3 regions of the Clostridium nitrophenolicum genome follow, and region 1 is predicted to be linked to each of the others. Evidence: riboswitches for the same ligand, from Rfam matches in the RefSeq annotation. Region 1 holds a riboswitch; each other region holds the start of a gene.

Region 1 (7,750 bases):
AAAGAGCAAAAAAATATTTTTAGTATCTTAGGAGATAAAGTTATCTCTACAGGAGTTGTCCTTGATAGCAATTTCTTTATGTCTCCCGAAAAAACCTACTCTGGAATTTATTTTCATAATGAAACTGATTATAAGAATTGTTATATGTGTAATGCTAAGGTTTGTCCTTTAAGAGAAAGAAATTATGATGGTAGTTACTACGATAAATACTTTAAATAGAAAATAGTTATATATATGCAGAAAAAGAACATCCGTGGATTTCATTTACGTAAATCTACGGATGTTACTTATGTTGAATTCAATTATTTATTCTCTTCATAAAGAAACTTTTTAATTCTATAATAACTATATTCATCACCTATTGCTATGAAGATATCACCTTCTTCAAATATAGCATGAGGTCCTGGAGAAAGTATCAAATTCCCTTCCCGTCTTATACCTATTATGGTAGCACTTGTATTTTGCCAAAACTTGCTTTCCGATATAGTCTTTCCAATAATATTGAGCCCTTTATCTATTTCAAACTCAAAAGGTACAAAAGGATTAGTACTGGCAAATCTATTGGAATAATCTATAAGTTCTTTAATTACTCCTTCTATTTTTCTTTCTAATACATTTTTCTCCTCTAGCAAATCTAATACTTCTTTTCTTAAGGAATTCACAGAACCTATATCTTTAAATTTATCTATAAACCTTAAACAGTTATCTACGGATTTAACAGTAATTCCACTGCCTTTTGTTACTTCTACTATATCCATTTCATTCAAAAGAATGATTGCCCTTCTAATAGTTTCCGGTGAGACGTTATAATGACTTGCAAGAGATGATCTTCCATAAAGTTTATCACCTATAGAAAAATCTCCACCTACTATTCTATTTGCTATATCAATTGCAATCTTTTGATATACAGGTTTCGTCACATACTCTTCTGACATTTTAAATTTTGTTTTAAGATGTACTTCATCTTAAAACAATTCCCCCCTTCAAATATGTTGGATTAATTAAATCCATAAATAGTATAGGTTATTCTTTCTATTATGTAAATAATAATTTAACAACTTAGCTAAACTTATAATGAATAACTTTATCTGGATCTTGATTTACATTAAAATAAGAACATTTAGAATTTTGTACAAAATGTAAACTAATACTCAAATTCGAAATAGTTACATTGGTTATTAATGACATGCAACAACTTGTATGTTATAATAAAGTTGTTACTATATTTTGAAAGAACGCTGAATCCTAAAAAGAACGGGGGAACCAATACTTCGGGGCGAATCTCAATTGAGATTGGGTAGGAATAAACCTCCCGTCCGAGTCCGTCAGCTAACCTCGTAAGCGTCAAAAGAGGGGGTATTTTATATGATTAAAGTAGGCTTAATAGGTTTAGGCAAAACAGGACAACATATAGCAGAGGGAATTTTAGAACAAGCTAACATGGAAATTGTGGCAGTAATTTGCAGTGCAGAGAGTTCAAAAAAAGGAATGGACTTAGGAGAATTACTTGGAAAGCACAAAACAGGAATAAAAATAAGCACTTCTGATGAGCTGGAATCTATTATTTTTAAAACTAAACCTGATGTAGTTATAGACTTCTCAAGTCCTAAATCAACTATGGAAAATGTTATAACACTATCTAAAATGAAGGTGAACTTGGTTATAGGCACTACAGGTTTTACTAAAGAAGATATTGATAAGCTTCAGAGTATAGCCTATAAGTTTAGCAACGGTATAGTGTACGCACCCAATATTACCTTAGGTGTAAATGTAGTAATGCTTTTAAGTAATATTGCAGCAAATATATTAAGTAACTACGATTTTCAAATTACAGAGATCCATCATAAGAATAAAAAAGATGCGCCTTCAGGTACTGCTTTAAAACTATCCCATGAAATAGAAAATGGACTTGAAACAGCAGGAGTATATAATAAAGATATACCTATTCATGCTGTACGTGCTGGCGGCGTGGTAGGAAAGCATGAGGTTCTTATAATTGGAGAAAATGATAAAATAGAGATAAGCCATGAATCTTTTTCAAGAAAAGCTTTTGCACTAGGAGCTGTTAATGCAGTAAATTATATTTATAAAAAATCTGGATATTATGAAATGAAAGATATATTGGACCTTAAGAAAATATTGTATGGATATATTAATACTTTAGAAAGTGCCTTAGGTTAACAAAAATAAATTTAATTTTAACTCAAAAAATAGGGTTTCAAAATGAAACCCTATACAGTTACCTCTGTATTCTCATTATATTTAGATCTATCATGAACATTCCAAGTAAAGGATAAAAATACTATAGCAAGTACACAAGATACTAAAAGTAGCATAAATCCGCCGTTCCAACCAAACCTATCTACAATTATCCCCATTACTATTTCAGCTACAACCTGTCCTCCCATATATCCAAAAAGGCCTGTAAAACCAGCTGCTGTACCGCCTGCTTTTTTAGGAACCATATCTAATGCGCTTACACCTATAAGCATTACTGGTCCATATATTAATGCACCTATAATTGCTAGTGTAATATTTATAACTATAAGACTACTGCTGTTCCAATAAACGAATACACCTAACGTAACGCCAATCATACAAATTATACCCATTGGTGCACGACGACCGTTAAATAATTTATCACTTATCCATCCAACTATTATAGTTCCTGGAATTGCTGCATATTCATATATCTGAAAAGCTATAGCTGTATCTTTACGAGTAAAATGCTTTGCTTCTTGCAAATATGTTGGAACCCAATTTATAACTCCATATCTAACTAAGTATACAAAAACGTTTGCAATGGCAATAAACCACAAATACTTATTATTCAATACATACTTAAATAGTATTTCTTTACCTGTCATTTCCCTTTCTCTATCATCTACATTTACTTCTGGATAATCATTTTTATATTCTTCTATTGGAGGAAGTCCAACAGATTGTGGTGTATCCTTAGCAAATATAATAAATAATATACCACCAACAATAGCTATTATAGCTGGTAAATAAAACAAACCCTTCCAACTTCCAAACATTGAAACACCAATTAAAGCAATAACCGCTATAAATCCACCACCGACATTATGGGCAGTATTCCAAATAGACATTTTAATTCCACGCTCCCCATCGGAGAACCAGTGAGTCATTGTTCTTCCACATGGAGGCCATCCCATTCCTTGAAACCAACCATTTAAAAGCATTAATATAAACATAAAAGTAATACTTGATGTAATTGGGAAAAATAAATTTACAACTCCCGAAAGTATTAAACCTGCTGCTAAAAAGTATCTTGGATTTGACCTGTCTGATAGATTACCCATAACAAATTTACTTATTCCATAAGATAATCCAAGAGCTGAAGCAACAAATCCCAATTGTGTTTTAGTAAAACCTTGAGTTATTAAATAGGCTTTAGCTAAAGAAAAGTTACTTCTAACAAAGTAATAGATAAGATATCCTATATAGATACTTAAAAACACCTGTATTCTGTATCTTTTATAGGCTGAATCGATTTTTTCTTCTGGCAGCCTACTGATATGAGGTGCAGGCTTAAAAATTCCAAACATTTAAAAAGTCCCCCCTTGTATTGTAATATATTTAAACTCTAATTTTAGAGCTTTTCACTTTTTTATGATATAAATATGAATTAAACAAGGTATTCCTCTTCTTCATTAGTTTTTTCTCTATCATGAAGATTCCAAGTTAACGCAAGAAATAATGTTCCTAAAATACAAGCACAAACAAGCATCATAAAAACTAAGTTCCAGCCATTGTATTTAAGGATTACACCTATCAGCCAATCTCCCAAAGCCGTTCCAAATAAATATCCAAACAACCCTGTAAAACCTGCAGCTGTCCCAGCGGCTTTTTTAGGCACTATATCTATCGCTGCAATTCCAACGAGAACTACAGGAACATAGATCAAGCAACCTATAAGCATTAAAGCTATTACATCAACACTATAATTATCTGCTGGATTCATCCAATAAAGTAATATAGCCAGTGTCACAAAAGTCATGCAGATGGCTGAAATTGGTCCCCTTCTACCTTTAAAGTATTTATCACTTAACCAACCTGAAACTAATATTCCTGGTATGCCAGCATATTCATATAAAGAATAACATCTTTGTGAAAGCCATTGAGGCGCTCCCTTTACCGTAGTAAGGTAAAAAGTACACCAATCTAAAACTCCATAGCGAACCATATATACAAATATATTAGCTATAGCTAAATACCACAAAAACTTGTTATTTAATACATACTTAAACAGTATTTCACTTGCGCGTAATTCTCTTTCTCTGTCTTCTACACTTGCTTTCGGATAATCATTCTTATACTCTTCAATTGGAGGCAGCCCGCATGATTGAGGCGTGTCTCTTAAAAATATAAGACAAGCTATACCTATACATATAGAAATAATTGCGGGGAAATAGAATAGGCTTTTCCAGGTACCAAAAATAATTATCCCAATACCTGATATAGTAGCCAAAACTCCTCCTCCCAAATTATGAGATACATTCCATATAGACATTTTCACGCCTCTTTCTCTATCTGAAAACCAATGAGCCATTACTCGTCCACAAGCTGGCCATCCCATCCCTTGAATCCAACCGTTAATAAACATGAGAATTATTATTAAATCTATGTTTGATGTAATTCCTAGCAAAATACTGATAATACTGGATAATATAAGACCTAAAGGCAAAAATATTCTAGCATTGCTTCTATCAGAAACAATCCCCATAAAAAATTTACTTAACCCATAACTGAAAGGTAAAACTGAGGCAGCAAAACCTAATTTTGCCGTGTCTAAACCTTCATTTGTTAAATAAGGAATTGCTAGTATAAAATTTTTTCTTACAAGATAATAAGCTGCATATCCAATAAATATAGTTGTAAGTACTTGGAAACGTAATTTTCTGTATTCCTTGTCTATATTTTCTTCAGATAAATAAGGTTTAGCAGCTGATGGTTTTAAAAAATTAATCATCTTTAATTAACTCCAAATCAATAATATTTTAATATTTAAAACCATATATAATATTTATATAACAATATTAACAATATTAACATTGTTAACACTTTTAACATTATTAACATTATATATAATTTGATACCCATTGTCAACGTTTTCTGAAATTGCCATTTTTTAATAATAAGACTTATTAGTTAATTTTAGTTAGTTTCTAATCTGCTTTTTTATTTATTTAAGGGAAGCTGTATAATAAATTCACTGCCTTTATTTAGCTCACTATTTAAATATATACTGCCTTCTAATTCAGACACTATATGCTTTACAATAGCTAAACCAAGTCCTGTTCCTCCTTGATTACGACTTCTAGATTTATCTACCCTATAAAATCTCTCAAAAATTCTTGCTACATCTTCTTTTGGTATACCAACACCATTATCTTTTACACTAACAAAAGCCATATCTTCTTTTATATATGATAAAACTTTAATGCTTCCTCCTGGCTGTGTATATTTTATTGCATTATCTATAAGGTTGATTACAGCCTGATTGAACCAATCCTTATTTTTTACATACAATATAAAATTTTTCTTTATGATTAGATCGATACATATACTCTTTTTACTTGCTGAAGGAGTCAACATATATACAATATTATCTAACTCTTTATATATATTTACTTCCTCTAGATTGTTTAAAGAAGATTGATTTTCTAAATGAGACAACAAAAGTATGTCCTCTATAAGCCTTTTTAATCTTTCTACTTCCTCTGTTATAATCCCTAAAAACCTTTGTCTCTTTTCCCTATCCTCTCCTGCCTTTCTTTTTAAAGTGTCTACAAAACCAATTATAGTAGTTAGTGGTGTCTTTAATTCATGAGAAACATTAGCGACAAATTCACTTCTCATTTTTTCAAGATGCTTCATTTCTGAAATATCCTGTAAAATAATAACTATACCTTTTTCATGTGCCAAGTTTTCAATATCATAATCTATTAAATTAGTATATACTTTATATATTTTATCATCACTATCCGTTAGCTTTAGTTCTCTTTCTTTATGTATGTTATTATTAAATGTTTCTTCAATTAAATTATAGAGTTCTTGTGATTTTATACTAGACTTTAAATTATGTCCTATATTAAAGTTTTTATCTAACTTTAGTATTTTTATTATTGCAGGGTTTGAAAGTATTACATTCCAGTTGATATCAATTACTAATATTCCATAAGTTATACTATTTAAGATTGAATTTAGTTCTAAGTTTCTATAATTTAACTGTGATACTACATTATTTATTGTAGAAGACATATGGTTAAAACTATCTGCAAGCTCTTCAAGTTCATCCTTTGTACTGATCCTTACCTTATAGTTAAAATTTCCTTTTGATATTCTTTTAGCTGCATTATTTAACTTCTGCAATGGATTCATCATATTATCTAAAAAAAAGCATCCAATGACTACCGCTACAATAACACCTATAAGTATGGAAATTAAAGTACAGCTTAAGAATACTTTATTAAGGTTATCAAACCCCTTAAGAGACACTCCAAGCCTTACTATAATTGCATTATCATATATTCTTACTGGACTTAATGCTACATAAAGAAACCTCTCTCCTTTAATTCTATTGTATCTGTCACTGACAGCTGATTTGTTATGTAGACAATTTTGTATCTCTGGTTTATCAAGCTGATTTTCAAATATTAAGCTGCTACTGGAATCCGCCAAAACATTGCCCTTATCATCTATAAAAGATATTTGTGCATCAGTTTGAGAAGAAAATTTTTGTGCCATGACAGGATAGTTAACTTCAGCTCTTTCATCTACTAAATTTAAAAGCGTATTAGTAATCAGTTTGCCATTACTGATAAGCTTATCTTGAAGGTTTTTTACATAGTAGGTTCTTACAAAACTTAAGCACAATGCTCCTGTGATTAAAGAGCCTACCATTACTAAAATAATATAAGTAATAAATAATTTTCTTCTCATTAAATCACCTATTTCTAATATAATATTTACTTTAAACTACTATTATCAGCCTTTATTTAATCATGTATCCAAGACCTCTTACTGTTTCTATATACTTAGGAAATCTATCATTATCCTCTAATTTTTTTCTCAATTTTCTTATATGCACGTCTAGTGTTCTTGAATCTCCCAGGTTACCATATCCCCATACTTCACTCAGTAAAACTTCTCTTGAAACTAATTCTCCTTTATTTTTAGCCAAGGTTTGTAATAGCTTAAATTCCCTTAAAGTAAGTTCTATGACAACACCTTTCTTTTTAACTTCGTATTTATTATTATCAATCTCTATATCACCTATTTGTATAATGTTGTCATTTGTGTTATTAGCGACAGACACCGTATCTACTCTTCTAAGTACAGCATCTATTCTAGCTAATAATTCATTTATACCAAAAGGCTTGGTTATGTAATCATCTGCACCTAGCTTCAATCCTCTGACTTTATCATTTTCTTCCCTTTTTACTGTAAGCATTATTATAGGTATTTTTCTAGTACTTTCATCATTTCGTATTCTTCTACAAACCTCAAATCCATCAATTCCCGGTATCATAATATCTAACAGTATAATATCTGGAAGCTCTTTTTTGGCAAGTTCTACCGCATCCAAGCCATCATGACAACACACTACATTAAAATTTTCTTCAAGATTTACAGAAATAAGTTCTGTTATATTAATTTCATCATCTACTATTAATACTTTTCCTGTTTTCATAAAAATCACCCTCAATTAAATATAAATATATAT
Region 2 (7,750 bases), 1.3 Mb from region 1:
TAATCCAATGCATCCTGCAGTATTGAGACTTATAAAAATGACTATAGAAGCAGCGCATAAGGAAGGTAAATGGTGTGGAATGTGTGGAGAGATGGCTGGCGATGAAAAAGCTATCGCTACATTAGTAGAATATGGATTAGATGAATTCTCCATGAGTGCATCTTCCATATTAAAAGCAAAACAGTTGATAATGCAAAATTAATTATATAGTTTACTTAACTTAACAAAAATAAACCCTAAGCCAGATAAAAATCAAGCTTAGGGTTTATTTTTGTTAAAATATCAACTTTAAGGTATAATTTTAGTATATAATATAAGATATAGAACTAAAAATATTATTATTTGTACTGTATAAGGAGGAATTTATATGAAGAACTTGAAAATAAAAATATGTGTACTATGCTCTGTATCAATGATATTAGCATTTGGACTTACTGCTTGTTCAAATAAACAAGATAAATCTACTGCTGTAAATAATGAGACATCAGTACAACAAAATAATAATAATGAAAAGACTAATGATAGCCAAAATAACTCTAAAGAAACAAAAAATAATACAAGCACAGTTAATAAGCAAAATGCTAACATACCTAAGATTGTAAAACAGCAAGCTTCTAAAGAAACTAAAATAAGTTTTAATACACCATGGATAACTAGTAGCAATGGAAATAATGCAGCTTGCATAGAAGGAAGAGGTTCAGAAGCATTAGAAGAAGGTGTAGGAAAAATATTTGTAAAGGATAATAACGAAAATATCTTTAGCTTTGAAATAGCGGATAACCAAAAAATTTCACCAAGATATATAGAATGGGCAGATAATGAAAACTTAATGGTAATAATAGGTTCAGCTCACGGTACTGTTTCTAAAGGAGGGAATTTATATTTACTTAATGTTACTACAGGAAAATTATCGTTGATTTTTCAAACTCCAGATAAAAAACAACAAATTATGTCAACGAAAAAGAATGGTAATAATATAAGTCTAAAGGTAAATGTTTATGATGATGACGACTATAATAAATCACATGTAGAAAATTGGACTATTTATTCTTTTGATATAAATCTGAATAAACAAATGGAAGTAAAAAGCTCTACAGGAAAGCTTATATATACAATTAATGGAGCTAACCAGTAGATAAACCGAGGAGAATGATACATGGACAAATCCAAAAAAGCATACATTAAGGCATTAGAAAAGTATAATAATGGTTATATTGATAAGGCTATAGAACTCAGTGAAGAAAGTATTTCATTAGATATAAAAAATGCTGCAGCTATTAACTTAAAAGGTCTACTTTATTATCTAAAAGGTGATTTGGATACCTGTCAGAAGCTTTGGAAAATGAATTGCCAAGTGAATAAAGACGGAGTTTCAGAAAGATATTTAAGTGATAGTAAAAAAGATAGCGAAAGACAAAGGCTTTACTGTGAATCTTTAAGGCTTATTAAAGAGCTAAAAATAAATGATGCTTTAGGAATTTTGGATCAGTGTTCGCAAAGTGACTATAATTATATAAACGTAAATAACTATATCACAATTTGTTGCATAAACAAGGGTAATTATGATAAGGCACTTTCTCATATTGAGAAGGTGCTAAAGATTGACAAAAATAACGATATGGCTAAAGAAAACAAGAACGAATTAAAAAAATTAGGTATGATTAATTCAAAAGTAGATGCAAAGAAAATAGCCTGTGCATTTGGTGGAATAGTATGTATATTAGCTTTCACTTTAGTAGTAATAAATTTTGCAAAACATGATACTATAAGCAGGCTATTTATGAATGTGAATAATGTTAAAAGTACTTTTAAAAATAATGATACAAAAAAAGAGACTAGCAAGAGTGCTATAAAAGAAAGTGATGTAGCAAAAAATAATGCTGCAAAAAATAATATAGCAAGTGTCAAATCAGAAGCTCAAGTATTTCCAGCAGATAATATAAAAAATGATATTGAAAACAAAAATTTTGAGAATATATATAATGAATATATGAATTGGAAAGATAAGAACCTGTCTATCAATGATAAGCTTACTATATCAAAAGCTTATGAATTGTTACTTCAAGAAGGTATAAATTACTTTTATAATAAAGGTTCTGAATACATTAATGCAAAAAATTATTTAGAAGCTAAGGAATATCTTTTGAAGGCTTATAATTTAGGGGGACAAAGTTATTTGTATTCTCATATAATCTATATGCTTGGAAGTAGCTATGAATTATCCGGTGATGCTGAAAATGCTATAAAATATTATACACAATATGACGAAAATTTTAGCAATGGAGATTATGAAGAGACTATTCTTTATAACTTGGTAATAATATATAAAGATGTAGATAAAGATAAAGCAAAGAGTTACAGCCAAAAACTTATAGATAAATATCCAAACTCTATTTATAATAACTCTATAACAAAGGCATTAGTAAGGAATTAGACTAGTAATATTTTAATTTTATAATATTAATAAATATTTTGCTCATACATATAATTAAAAATAAAGAATAGACTAACTATGTAAAGTAATGTAGTTTATTTATTTGGATAATAATTATTAAAAACCATTGACTATGTTTTTTATATAGGATAAAATTAATATATAATATACCTAATAGGGGTATAAGTGGAGGTGGAATTATGATAAAAGAAATTAAAGACGAAAATTTTTCTAGCACCGTTGAAGGTTCTTCAGTGCCTGTAGTTGTAGATTTTTGGGCTTCTTGGTGTGGACCATGCAAAATGCTTGCTCCAATAATAGATGAAATAGCTTCAGACCTTGGAGGCAAAGCTCAATTCTTCAAATTAAATGTTGATGATAATCCTGTTACATCAACTCAGCATAGAATTTCAAGTATACCAACTGTAATGGTATTTAAGGGTGGAAATATAGTTGAGACGATAGTGGGCTTTAGACCTAAGGAAGCAATAAAAGGTTTAATAGAAAAGCATATATAATCTATGATTTAGAAATGACAAGTTAACCATAATGTTAATTTGTCATTTTGTATTATAATCTTTTAAGTGTTTAATATATTTTAAAATATACAAATTATTATAAGTACAATTAGGGAGTGAAAAAGATGAGATATGATATAGCTATTGTAGGTAGTGGTCCAGCAGGTTTATCAGCAGCGATAAATTCTAGAGTTAGAAATAAAAATATTATCTTATTTGGAAGTGCGGATTTTAGTAATAAGTTAATTAAAGCTCCTAAAGTAAATAATTACTTAGGCTTTTATGATATTACAGGAACTGAGTTAAAGGCTCAGTTTGAAAAGCATATGAATGTTATGGATATAGGTGTAACCACTGAGAGAATAAACAATATTTATGCAATGGGTGATTATTTCGCTTTAATGGTAAATGACAAAATGTATGAGGCAAAGTCAGTTATTATTGCTACAGGCATGGAATATACAAAACCATTGAAGGGAGAAGAAGAGTTTTTGGGAAGAGGAGTAGGATATTGTGCAACCTGTGATGCGCCTCTTTACAAAGGAAAGGTAGTAACAATAATAGGATATAATAAGGATGCTGAGGAAGAAGCCAATTACGTAAGTGAATTGACAGAGAAATTATATTACGTACCGATGTATAATGGAAACTATAATTTGAGAAATAACATTGAGACGGTTAATGATAGACCTTTAGAGATACAAGGGGAAGATAGAGTAAGCAAAGTAATATTGAGAAATGGAGAATTAGTTACTGATGGAGTATTTGTATTAAAGGATAGCGTAGCGCCAAATCAACTTGTTCCAGGCATTGCTATGGATAATGAACATATAAAAGTAGACTTAAACATGAAAACTAACATTCAAGGATGTTTTGCTGCAGGTGACTGCACAGGCAAGCCGTACCAATATATGAGAGCTGCAGGTCAAGGTCAGGTGGCAGCATTAAGTGCTGTTTCATATTTAGATTCAATTTAGGTAAAATTAAATAAAAAATAAGCCGAGAATATACCATTTTATCGGCTTATTTTTTATTTTCATGTGATTTAATAAACAAATAGCCTCATGCATATACTAAGATATGTATGAGGCTATTTATATATGTGCTTAGCTGCCTATAGCTAAAACAAAAGTATGTCTAGTTAACTACAAAAAAAACGTGATTTCCAATGGTTTTAACATTCTTTTTATTTATATTTTTCATCCATTGAGATGTAGCTATCTTAGGATTGTAGAAGAAAACTGCCTTTTCAGTAGGATCTTCTCCTTTTAATGCTTGGAATACTGCCTTATAGCAATCTTCATCAGGAGCTGCACTTATATTTCCATTTATTACGCAAGAAAAGGCTCCTCTTTGTTTAACTACACCTTCTACGGTTTTGGGGAATTCCGGATATTTTAAGCGATTTAGTATTACAGAAGCAACAGCTACTTTGCCTTCAAAAGGTTCACAGTTACTTTCTGCATAAACTACTTGAGCCATTAAGTGTATATCTTTTTGAGTAATATATACTTTTTGGTCTGAGCAGTTAAAAACTTGAACTACTTGATCTTGTTGATTAAATAATGTCGAATCCGAATTATTTGAATCCATGGCATTTACCTTGTTAACAGATAAAAGTAAAAGTGTCAACAAGATTGTTATAAAAAAAGTAATTTTTTTCAATATAATCCTCTCCTTTTACCTACGGGGTTAGCTGACGGGTTCGGTAAAGGCATAACCTACGCAAAATGCGATTCACCCCAAAATTTTGGTTTCCCCGTGTTTAATAAAAAACTTAGGCTAATGGTATTGTACCCATTAATTCAAAAAAAATACAGGGTATAACTTTTTTTATTAATATTTTATAAAATAAACTTGAGTATTGAAATAAATAACATTAAATAGTGTATAATTGTAAATAGGTATTTTTATAAGGGCGGTGAAATGGGTGGAAATATTAGATATTGTAGTTAATTCAATTAAAAATATGGGCATATCTTCCATAATGGATATATTGGTAGTTTCATATATTTTTTATAAAGGTTATATGCTGATGAGAGAAACTAGAGCTGAACAACTTTTAAAGGGAATAATATTTATAATATTACTTATTCCGGTCAGTAGCTTTCTCAATTTGACAATGCTAAATTGGATTCTAACTAAAACATTAACGATAGGAGTTCTTTCATTTATCATCATTTTTCAACCAGAAATACGTCGTGCTTTAGAGCACTTAGGAAGAACTGCATTTAATGATAAACACATTTTAGAAGATGAAGAAACAATGGAAAGAGTTATAACTGAAGTTGTAAATTCTATAGAAAATTTATCTGATACTAGAACAGGTGCGTTACTAGTAATTGAACAAATGACAGGCTTAGGAGATATAATAAATACTGGGACTAAGATAGATGCAATGGTGTCTTCTGCTCTTCTTGAAAATATCTTTGTGGTTAACACTCCACTGCATGATGGAGCTACAATAATCAGAAATGATAGAATTGTGTCTGCAGGATGTTTTTTGCCACTAACTAATAATCAAGAAATAAACAAAAAGTTAGGAACCAGACATAGGGCAGCTATTGGTTTATCTGAGAACTCTGATGCCCTAGTTATAGTGGTATCTGAAGAAACCGGTAATATTTCACTTGCGGTAAATGGTGTTCTTACAAGAAATTATACGAAAGAAAGACTTAAAGATATTCTTATTAGAATAATTAAGAGAAGACAGCAAAAAAAGCTGACTTTTAGAGAGCAGGTGATGGTATGGAAGAGAAAAATAAAAGGCAGCAAATAATAATTAGAATATGCTGCGTTATCACATCAACTATACTATGGTTATATATTTTTAATGTAGAAAATCCTATGAGAGAGCGCAAAATTTCTGTACCAGTACAAGTAATAAATAAAGATGTATTATCACAATCAAAGCTGGTATCAGTAGGGGAAGAACAGTTAAATGCAACTCTAACAATAAGAGGAAATGCTTCGGATATATATTCGGTAAAGCCTGAAGATTTTAAACTGGAATCGGATGTAGGAGCATATGTGGTAAAAAAAGGAGAAAACAAAATTCCAGTTACGGTGAGAAAAAGCCCTGAAAACGTAAGAATAGTAAATAGTGAAAATTTATGGGTGACAATAACACTAGATGAGCTAAAGCAAAAAACTGTATCAGTTAAGGTAATAACAGAGGGCAAAACTAAAGAGGGATTTTTTGCAATGCAGCCTATATTAAAAAGTACTGAAGTAGAAATAAATGGTCCATCAGATGCAATTAAATCTGTAAGTAGTGCAGTTGCCAGATGTGATTTAAAGGGTTCTACACAGGATGTAAAGGCGTTAGTATCTCTTCAACCAGTGGATTCTTCTGGGAATGTAATAAAGGATGTATCTGTAAAACCAGATTCGATACAAGTAACTGTACCAGTTAAAAAGATTAAAAATGTACCTATAAATTTAAAATTACAAGGGAATTTAAGCAATGAAGGAAATATAAAATCTATAATTCCTGTACCTGACACAATAGATATAGCTGGAGATGAAAAAGTAGTTTCCAATATAAAGGCTTTAGATACAGAAAATATAGATGTAAGCAAGTTATACAATAAAGATACTGCAGAGGTTAAAGTTGTTATTCCCCAGGGTGTCACTCTTGTAAATAGCAATGGTACAATTAAATTAAAAATTAATTTAGATAAAACTGTGCAGAAAGACTTTAATTTAAATATACAGACAAAGAATTTAGGGAATAACTATGCTGTAAGCTTAGATGTTGATAAGGTTAATATAACTGTTTCTGGCTCCGAAAGTACAATAAATAACTTAAAACCAGAAAATATTGAGTGTTATGTAGATTTAAATTCTCTATCTGAAGGTGAGCATGTTACTAATGTTATTCTAAACTTACCTAGCGGAATATCTAAGGTAGCGCAGAATCCGGCTACTGTAAAGGCAGTAATAACTAAAAAAATATTGGAGGGCAAAAATGTCAATCAGAATCAATAATATAACAATTAATATAGATGAAGATATAGAAGTTTTAAGAAATAAAGTAGCAAAAAGGCTAAGAATATCTGTTAATGATATAGAAAATTTTAAAATAATAAAGGAATCAATAGATGCTAGAAAAAAAGATTTAATTAAGTTTAATTATGCTGTTGAAATAAAGTGTGATAACGAATTAAAAGTAATAAATAGGATAAATGATAAGGATGTTAAAATACAAGAGGAAAGACATAAAGAAGAGTTTAAATTTGGCACTAAAAAAATGGCATATAGACCAGTTATAGTTGGAATGGGGCCTGCAGGTATGTTTGCAGGTCTTTTGATGGCGCAAAAAGGATATAAACCATTAATAATAGAACGAGGAGAAAAAGTTGAAGAGAGAACAGAGACTATAAATAAATTTTGGAGTACAGGAGAGTTAAACACTGAATCTAATGTACAATTTGGAGAAGGTGGAGCAGGAACTTTCTCTGATGGTAAGCTTACAACAAGAATAAAGGATACTAGATGTGATTTCGTGTTAGATGAGTTAGTTAAAGCTGGAGCACCTGAAGAAATTATATATAGCGGAAAGCCACACGTAGGAACCGATATATTAAAAATTGTTGTAAAAAATATAAGGGAAAAGATAATAAAGTTAGGTGGAGAAATCAAATTTAATAATAGACTAGAGGACTTAATCATTAAGGATAAACAATTGAAGGCGATTGTAGTAAATGGAGAGGAAATTCCATGTGAAAGCTTAATATTAGCTATTGGGCACAGTTCGAGAGATACTTATGAAATGTTATATAGAAAAGATATATTT
Region 3 (7,750 bases), 1.6 Mb from region 1:
ATATGATTTAATGTAGCAATTTTAGTAGTTATGAATAGTATAGTATTAAACGGGGGATGAAAATAAAAGTTTACCGGTAATATTTTTATTATAATATATGAGCAGGGGATATTAGCCCCTGCTCTCTAACATACATACAAATTTTAGAGCTAAAGTCTTGTTTTTCGGAACATAAAAATAAAAGTAGAATATACTGATTATTGGTAGTATGTATAAAAGAGGTTAGAGTCTTGAAAATATACGTGGTTAAGCCAGGGGACTCCATATGGACTATTGCAAGAGAAAATGGAGTCAGCACCGATAGCATTATTAGTGCTAATGGGCTTCAAAATTCCACTAAGCTAGTGGTAGGTCAAACTTTAGTTATACCATCAACAGAAAGTGCATATAGAGTTAGACCAGGAGATTCTATATGGTCCATTGCTAGAAAATTTAACGTTTCTGTAGAAAGCATAGCTGAACTTAATAATATATCAAGTCCATATAACATCTATCCAGGTTTAGTATTGAGAATTCCAGAGAAGTCTAAAAATTACGGATACGTTGAAGTTAATGCATTTATTCAGCCTAGCACTCCTGAAAAAGAAAGAAGAGTTCTAGGGGAAGCTATTGATTACTTAACTTATGTTGCTCCATTTAGCCATCATGTAACTGCAGAGGGAGGTTTAACACCATTAAATGACGATAACATTATACAAATAGCTAAAGAAAACAAAGTTGCCCCAATGATGTCTGTTACTAATATTTCTGGTGCTAACTTTGATACGCAGCTTATTAACAATATTATGAATAATAATGATTTGCAGCAGACTTTAATTAATAACATTCTCAAAGAGATACAAAATAAAGGGTATTATGGAGTAATAATAGACTTTGAAAGAATTGCACCGGAAAACAGAGAAAAATACAACAATTTTTTAAGAAAGTTAGTAGCTAAGCTCCATCCTAATTATATTGTTGCTACAGCTTTAGCGCCTAAGACCTATGATGTAACCACTGGAGCTTGGCATGGGGCACATGATTATAAAGCTCATGGAGAAATTGTAGACTTTGTTATAATAATGACCTATGAATGGGGCTGGTCTGGAGGCCCTCCTATGGCCGTCGCACCAATAAATGAAGTTAGAAAAGTAATTAACTATGCAGTATCTGTTATACCTCCTGATAAAATTATGATGGGAATGCCTTTATATGGATATGATTGGACACTGCCTTATACACCAAGAGGAGAATTTGCAGAAAGCATAGGAAATCAAGCGGCCATTGATAGAGCTGCAGCTCGTGGTGCGGCAATAAAATATGATGAGACAGCACAATCGCCTCATTATAACTACTTTGACGACAATGGAAAAGAACACGTTGTATGGTTTGAAGATGCCAGAAGTGTTGAGGCTAAATATAAGTTAGTTAATGAGTATGGTTTAAGGGGAGTAAGCTACTGGGTATTAGCACAACCTTTCCCACAGAATTGGCAAGTCTTAGATGATATGTTCCATATTACTAAGGTTATAAAATAATATAGGGGTAAAAGTCCGAAAGTTAACTTATACAACCGGATATGTTTCCAAGCTTCAGCACGTTAAAAACTTTTAGCCGGTCTAAAGCTTGTGTTTTAAGCAGAGAACCAAAATCTGTGATTTTGCGTGAATCGGTTAAGCAGACATACAAAATCTTTGATTTTGATATGGTCGCTTACTCAGTGAGTACTCCTCTGACATAAGGAAGAGGAGCTTCATATAACATTAAGGCGCTGTGCTCAGTTCGGACCAACATATCAATTACCATTAATACGTTGCTCGTGAAAAGCCATTCAGGCTTTTCACCAACTTAAAGTTCTAAGGTTCTCTTAAAACCCATCGCTAAGATTGACACAAAGTTTTTAAATCTACTTTAGCTTTGGAAACATATCCCACTGTATAAGTTAACTTTCTAGCCAATTTCCCTATATAGAATAAAGAACAAGAAGTATAATAAAAAGGTTACTGCACGCACAGTAACCTTTTTATTTTACAATATATACCTAATCTGTATTATGTTTAATTATAGTAAGAGAACACCATATTATCTACTCTTAATGCTACAGTTTTTGACCAAAGCCATGTATTTTTTGTACTATCATCAAAATAGTATAAAGCTCCATTCGTTGGGTCAGCACCATTTAAAGCCTCATAAGCTGCTGTTATTGAGTCTTGAGTAGCAGGTTTATTAATCCATCCATTTAAAACTGGTGAAAACTGGTAGTAACCAGCATCTTTTTGATATATTACATCGTTTATGCTCTTAGGGAAACGAGAATCTTGAACTCTGTTTATTACAACAGCACCAACAGCTACTTTTGCAGTATATGGCGCACCTTGAGCTTCAGCAGTAATTAATCTTGCCAAAAGATCTACGTCACTAGCAGTATATGAAACTACAGGTGTAGATACTGCAGGCTTTGATGGTGTAGATACTGCAGGCTTTGAAGGTTGAGCCACGGTACTTGATGCAGTTCCTGGTATATTTAATGATTGTCCAGGGTAAATTAGGTTGTCCCATTTGTTGTTAGCTTGTCTTAAAGAAGACAATGAAACCCCATATTTTTGTGCTATTAAGTAAAGACTGTCCCCAGATTGTACAGTATAAGTTTTTGCTGAAACGTTTAATACCTGCCCTGGATAAATAGTGCTGCTTGAAAGTCCATTATTCTGCATTATTATGTTAGCAGTGGTGTTAAAAAGTTTACCTATTTGATATAGTGAGTCACCATAGGTAACCGTATAACTAGCAGCATGTACAGATTTAGCAGATACAAGTGATAATGATAAAGTTAGCAACAATGCTCTTAATTTTTTTGATTTAAACATATTCTTCCTCCTCTTTTGCCTCCGAGGTTAGCTGACGGGTTCGGGTTGAGGTCCCCTACTTTTAAATCTAAAAGATTCACCCCTAAAATTAAATCCCCCGTACTCCAAATGGAGATTCGGCTTACTTGCAAGTGTTATTGTAACAATATTCGAGGAGTAATTCCATATAGGATTAATGGGATTAAGGGATAAAAAATCCATTATGGGAATTTACCAAGGGTCTTAAATTTACATATTAGACATCAAAATGTAAAATAGGTATTTAAGATAAGTATCAAATCTATTTATATAGAAAAATTGACCAGAAAGTTAACTTATAGGTCAGGATATATTTACAGTTCTGCAGTAAGATTAAATACTTTTTCTATGAGTCTTAGCGAGGAATTGCAGAAAAGACTTAGAACTTATATAGTGGTGAAAAGCCTAAATGGCTTTCCACGAGCGACTTATCAATGCTAATTGATAAGTTGGTCCGAATAGGGAGACTAAATATTATTTAATTTTGGATATGACCCAATGTTTATCGGACTTTTCGATAGTTAATTCAGCATTTACATATCCAGCATCAAGTTTAGCAGTCATTAGATGAAAATTTATTATTGCTTTATATGTGATGCGGTTGATTTTTTTATACTCAGTTATCTTATAACTTTCTATCCATGGACTGGAAGCACCAGTTATCCAGCTTGTATTATTAAGAGATTTCTCCATTTTAGCTTTTAGACTTTTACTAAGTACAGCATATTGTAAGGCACCATTTCTCGTCTTTACACCTTTAGCCCATATGTCTACAGCATCTTCAGGGGAAGCAGCACCAAATTCATTAATGGATTCTTTAAATAAGGTAACAACACCTTGTAATATATTTACAGTATTATTAGATTCATTTTCTTTATAATTTAAATAAGTATGCACTGTCTTTAATGATTTTAGATTAAACATTACAGTATTACCTCTTATAAAAATAGTTATTATTCATTATATTCATATAATAAACATAAGTGAAAAGGCAAAAGAAGGTAGGGCAATAATAGTAGTAACTCATGAAATGGGATTTGCTAGAGAGGTTGTAAATAGAGTGCTTTTTATGGCTGATTTTCTTCTACTATGCTTTAGAATCTATAATTTAATAGGCCTATAAATCAATTTTAAACTTTTGTATATCATCTAATCCTCGATAAATTTCTTTTCTTGGAAAATTGCTTTTATTTAATTCTTCATCACTCTTTTTAAGCAGTGAATTATAAAATTCAATTGCGACTTCATATACTTCAGGTGAATTATTCTTTTCTAATTCATCAAAAATTAAATCTTCTGCTTTATTATAATTTCCATCATGAAATAACTTGTTAAAAATTATTTTGAATGTATCTACTGAACTCATTTGGTGAATATTAACCTTCTCACTATACTTTTCTTTTTTATTAAAAATAATTTTTCCAAAGGTTTTCCCAAATTGTTCAATAAGCTTTTCGATATTCATAATACTCCACCTTAATTCTTTTATTAATGCCTGTGACAAGTGTATATTTATTATAACATAATTTATCCGATGTCTACCGCCACTAACACCCCAACGTACTCTGTGAAAGTGATTCGCACCAAATAGAAGATTTAGGCTCTCTGCTTTTCTTAAAGTTGGGGGTAAGTGGCGCTACGCCCCTGGATAACGGCTTCTAAGCTTCAGATGGAGTTTAAAACTACATCTGAAGCCAAGAATCCTGTTTATACAACCTTTCATACTTCTGAAATATTAAGTTAGGGGAATTAAAAAATTACTTTTCTAATATATATATAGGGAAACTAACTAGAAAGTTAACTTTTGGACAAGTAGTCCTATATTAAACGTATATTTAGGAGGGATTCATTATGCAAAGATACTTCTACAATTATCCATACTTAAAATATCCAAATACAAATGTTAAAAATAATCTTATGACTTTATATGGAAAGGGGAATATAAAGGTTAAGCCTGATATAGCAGTAGCTAGCATAGGAGTTATAGTAGAAAATAAAGATTTAAAAGTAGCTCAAGCAGAAAGCATCGAAAAAGCCAACAGAATATTAGATACACTTAGAAGAATGGGCATCAAAGAAAGGGATATAAAAACTGAAAATTACACCATAACCCCAGAATATGATTACATTGAAGGAAAGCAGGTGTTTAGAACATATAAAATTACGAACACATTTAGAGTTACACTAAGAGACTTAAGCAGAATTGGTGAAATCATTGATGCAGCTGTAGCTAGTGGAGCTAATGTTGTAAATAACATTACTTTCACCATTGACAATCCAGAAAAATACTATATCCAAGCATTAAAAATTGCTGTAAGAAATGCTTTAGAAAAAGCAAGAGAACTTGGAGAGACATTAAATGTTATTGTTAACAATACCCCAATTAGAATAATAGAAGAAAAGAAGGAACCTAGACCTGTATACCGCCAAGCTGTACTAGCAGCGTCAACTGAAGCTACACCTATAATGGAAGGGGTAATTGAAATTAATGCAGAGGTGAAGGCTATTTTTAATTATTTAGCTAAAACATTTTAAAGTACAGCTTGAATTATATTATCGACTTTAGATAAGCTAATACTAAAGGAGTGATAATAGATGAAGAAAGATGAAGTTCCAAAACCTAACAATGAAGAACTATTAAAAAAATTGAGCCCTACTCAATATAAAGTAACGCAGGAAAATGCCACTGAAAGACCTTTTGAAAATGAATTTTGGAATCATAAAGAAGCAGGATTGTACGTAGATATAGTATCCGGTGAGCCTCTTTTTAGCTCATTGGACAAATTTGATTCAGGTTGTGGATGGCCTAGTTTTGTTAAACCATTAGAAAAACAAAATATAAAGGAAAAGGCAGATTTTAGCCATAATATGCACCGCATAGAAGTTAGAAGTAAAAATGCTGATTCTCATTTAGGTCATGTATTTAATGATGGTCCACAGGATAAAGGTGGGCTTAGATATTGTATAAATAGTGCTGCATTAAGATTTATTCCTTTTAATGAACTTGAAGAAAAGGGATATGGAGAGTACGTAAAATTATTTAAAAGTAAATAGTTTAAAAAAAACAATTTGCAATTAAGTATTGTAAATTGTTTTTTTATTATAGTTGTACTAGGCCGAAAGTTAGTTTCTCTATATAGATATTCACCTGGATGTTTGACTTATTGTAAGTATTTATAGTTGTACCTCTTCTGTACTGTCAATAATTTTAGAATAGATATTGATATTATACATATAAAATGATATTATAAAATAAAAAACCGTCTGGTCGGTTTTGGAGGTTTGTTATGTCTCCTAAAATTAGTGAAGAATCTAAAACACAGAAAAAAAGCTATATAATTGATAATGCCATGAAATTGTTTTCACAAAAAGGCTTTGTGGAAACCTCAATGGAGGATATCGTAAAAGCTACAGGAATGAGTAAAGGGGGAATATATAATTATTTTAAGAGTAAGGAAGAGATATTTTTAGCAATTGCTGAGGACAGGTTTAATAAAAGACATAGCTTGATAGAGAGCTTTGAAAAATCTGCTAAAAGTACTGAGAAATTAAAGAAATATATTCAGTGGGTTCTAGGTGAATTGTTTGACGAAGATACATTGTTGAATGCCAAATTTACCTTTGAATTTTGGTCAGTAGTTTCAAGAAATCCAGAGACTTTAGTTGCAGCCCAAAAAAGATATACATTATTTCATAATGATTTAGCAAGTATATTGAAACAGGGGATTGACGACGGAGAATTTAATTCTAAATTGGATATAGATTCAATGATTTACATTATATTATCATCCACAGATGGAATTGGATTTTTCAATAGTGTTATGGGCATTTCTCTTACAGAAGCTATAATAGAAAACCATATTGATATGATATTAAGAAAACTTATTGGGGGAAATGAATATGATAATTTATAAAAAATGCTCAGAAGTAGATATTGACTTAGTTTTTAATGCTTTTAACAATGGATTTGAAGATTATATAATAAAAGTACAAATGTTACAGGAGTTTTTTATAAAAAGATTTTTTGGCTCAGAGGGAAATAGCTTAGATTTGTCCTTTATTGCATTAGATGAAGATAAACCTATTGGTGTAGTTCTTGGGGGAGTCAAAGTTTATGAAGGTATAAAAACTATGAGATGTGGTACATTAGCAATACAGAAGGGATACAGAGGATTAGGAATAAGTCAACAGTTAATGAAGCTTCATAAAGAAGAAGCTGTCAAACAAGGCTGCAGACAGTTGTTTTTAGAGGTTATTGTAGGAAATGATAGGGCTGTAAATTTTTACAAAAGATTAAATTATGAAAAAATATATGATTTAAGTTACTATATATTAGACGACATAAGTAAAATACAGAAGAATAACAAAATAAATTTAATCATAAAGCCAATGGATACTGCTGGATTAAAAGTTATACGAGAAAAAATATTAGATGTGCACATTAATTGGCAAAATGATGTAGATTATTTAGAGAAGTCAGAAGAGCAATTGACTTTAGCTGCATGCACTGAAGATAGATTAGCTGGAGTTATAAGTATGAATAAGAATGGCAAAATAAATTTTTTATGGGTAAATAATTCTTTTAGAAACAAAGGTGTTGCAAAAGAGTTAATATTGGAAGGAAGTAAAATCTTAAATTTATCTAAGGTCACGTTAGGTTTCCCAAATAATTCATCTATTCAAGGATTTGTAAATCATATTGGGTTTACACAGGATAAAATAGCACAATATGAAATGTACTATACATTATAAAAAATTTAATATAAGCCACAAAAAATAAAAAAATTATAAAATTTTCAAGTTTTTGTGGCTATTTTTATAAAAAGAGGTATATAATAATTCATTTTTCTTATAATATTGAATTTCTCCCTCATGTAGAGGTGGCT

Evidence for each region. A riboswitch is a leader RNA that binds a small molecule or an ion and turns the genes downstream of it on or off. The one in region 1 is predicted to bind cyclic di-AMP.
Region 2: linked by a shared signal. The riboswitch ahead of ACZ5N4_RS25270 (cell wall hydrolase) and the one ahead of dapB (4-hydroxy-tetrahydrodipicolinate reductase) in region 1 are both predicted to bind cyclic di-AMP.
Region 3: linked by a shared signal. The riboswitch ahead of ACZ5N4_RS11515 (cell wall hydrolase) and the one ahead of dapB (4-hydroxy-tetrahydrodipicolinate reductase) in region 1 are both predicted to bind cyclic di-AMP.

The regions. Positions count from the first base shown of each region.
Region 1 is NZ_AP042469.1:881,864-889,613, reverse strand. It holds gene ACZ5N4_RS04055 (hypothetical protein) at 1-219, shown strand, start outside; gene ACZ5N4_RS04050 (GntR family transcriptional regulator) at 303-935, opposite strand; cyclic di-AMP (ydaO/yuaA leader) riboswitch at 1,227-1,360, shown strand; gene dapB (4-hydroxy-tetrahydrodipicolinate reductase) at 1,366-2,181, shown strand; gene glpT (glycerol-3-phosphate transporter) at 2,232-3,569, opposite strand; gene pgtP (phosphoglycerate transporter protein PgtP) at 3,650-4,993, opposite strand; gene ACZ5N4_RS04030 (HAMP domain-containing sensor histidine kinase) at 5,203-6,966, opposite strand; gene ACZ5N4_RS04025 (response regulator) at 7,019-7,717, opposite strand.
Region 2 is NZ_AP042469.1:5,344,207-5,351,956, reverse strand. It holds gene ptsP (phosphoenolpyruvate--protein phosphotransferase) at 1-202, shown strand, start outside; gene ACZ5N4_RS25290 (DUF4652 domain-containing protein) at 368-1,135, shown strand; gene ACZ5N4_RS25285 (tetratricopeptide repeat protein) at 1,157-2,434, shown strand; gene trxA (thioredoxin) at 2,635-2,952, shown strand; gene ACZ5N4_RS25275 (NAD(P)/FAD-dependent oxidoreductase) at 3,078-3,929, shown strand; gene ACZ5N4_RS25270 (cell wall hydrolase) at 4,090-4,617, opposite strand; cyclic di-AMP (ydaO/yuaA leader) riboswitch at 4,620-4,746, opposite strand; gene cdaA (diadenylate cyclase CdaA) at 4,883-5,731, shown strand; gene ACZ5N4_RS25260 (CdaR family protein) at 5,701-6,942, shown strand; gene ACZ5N4_RS25255 (NAD(P)/FAD-dependent oxidoreductase) at 6,923-7,750, shown strand, end outside.
Region 3 is NZ_AP042469.1:2,459,155-2,466,904, forward strand. It holds gene ACZ5N4_RS11510 (glycoside hydrolase family 18 protein) at 231-1,517, shown strand; gene ACZ5N4_RS11515 (cell wall hydrolase) at 2,037-2,846, opposite strand; cyclic di-AMP (ydaO/yuaA leader) riboswitch at 2,848-2,978, opposite strand; gene ACZ5N4_RS11520 (hypothetical protein) at 3,339-3,788, opposite strand; partial or broken gene ACZ5N4_RS11525 (peptide ABC transporter ATP-binding protein) at 3,847-3,942, shown strand; gene ACZ5N4_RS11530 (DUF6483 family protein) at 3,982-4,329, opposite strand; gene ACZ5N4_RS11535 (SIMPL domain-containing protein) at 4,716-5,399, shown strand; gene msrB (peptide-methionine (R)-S-oxide reductase MsrB) at 5,460-5,918, shown strand; gene ACZ5N4_RS11545 (TetR/AcrR family transcriptional regulator) at 6,152-6,778, shown strand; gene ACZ5N4_RS11550 (GNAT family N-acetyltransferase) at 6,765-7,616, shown strand.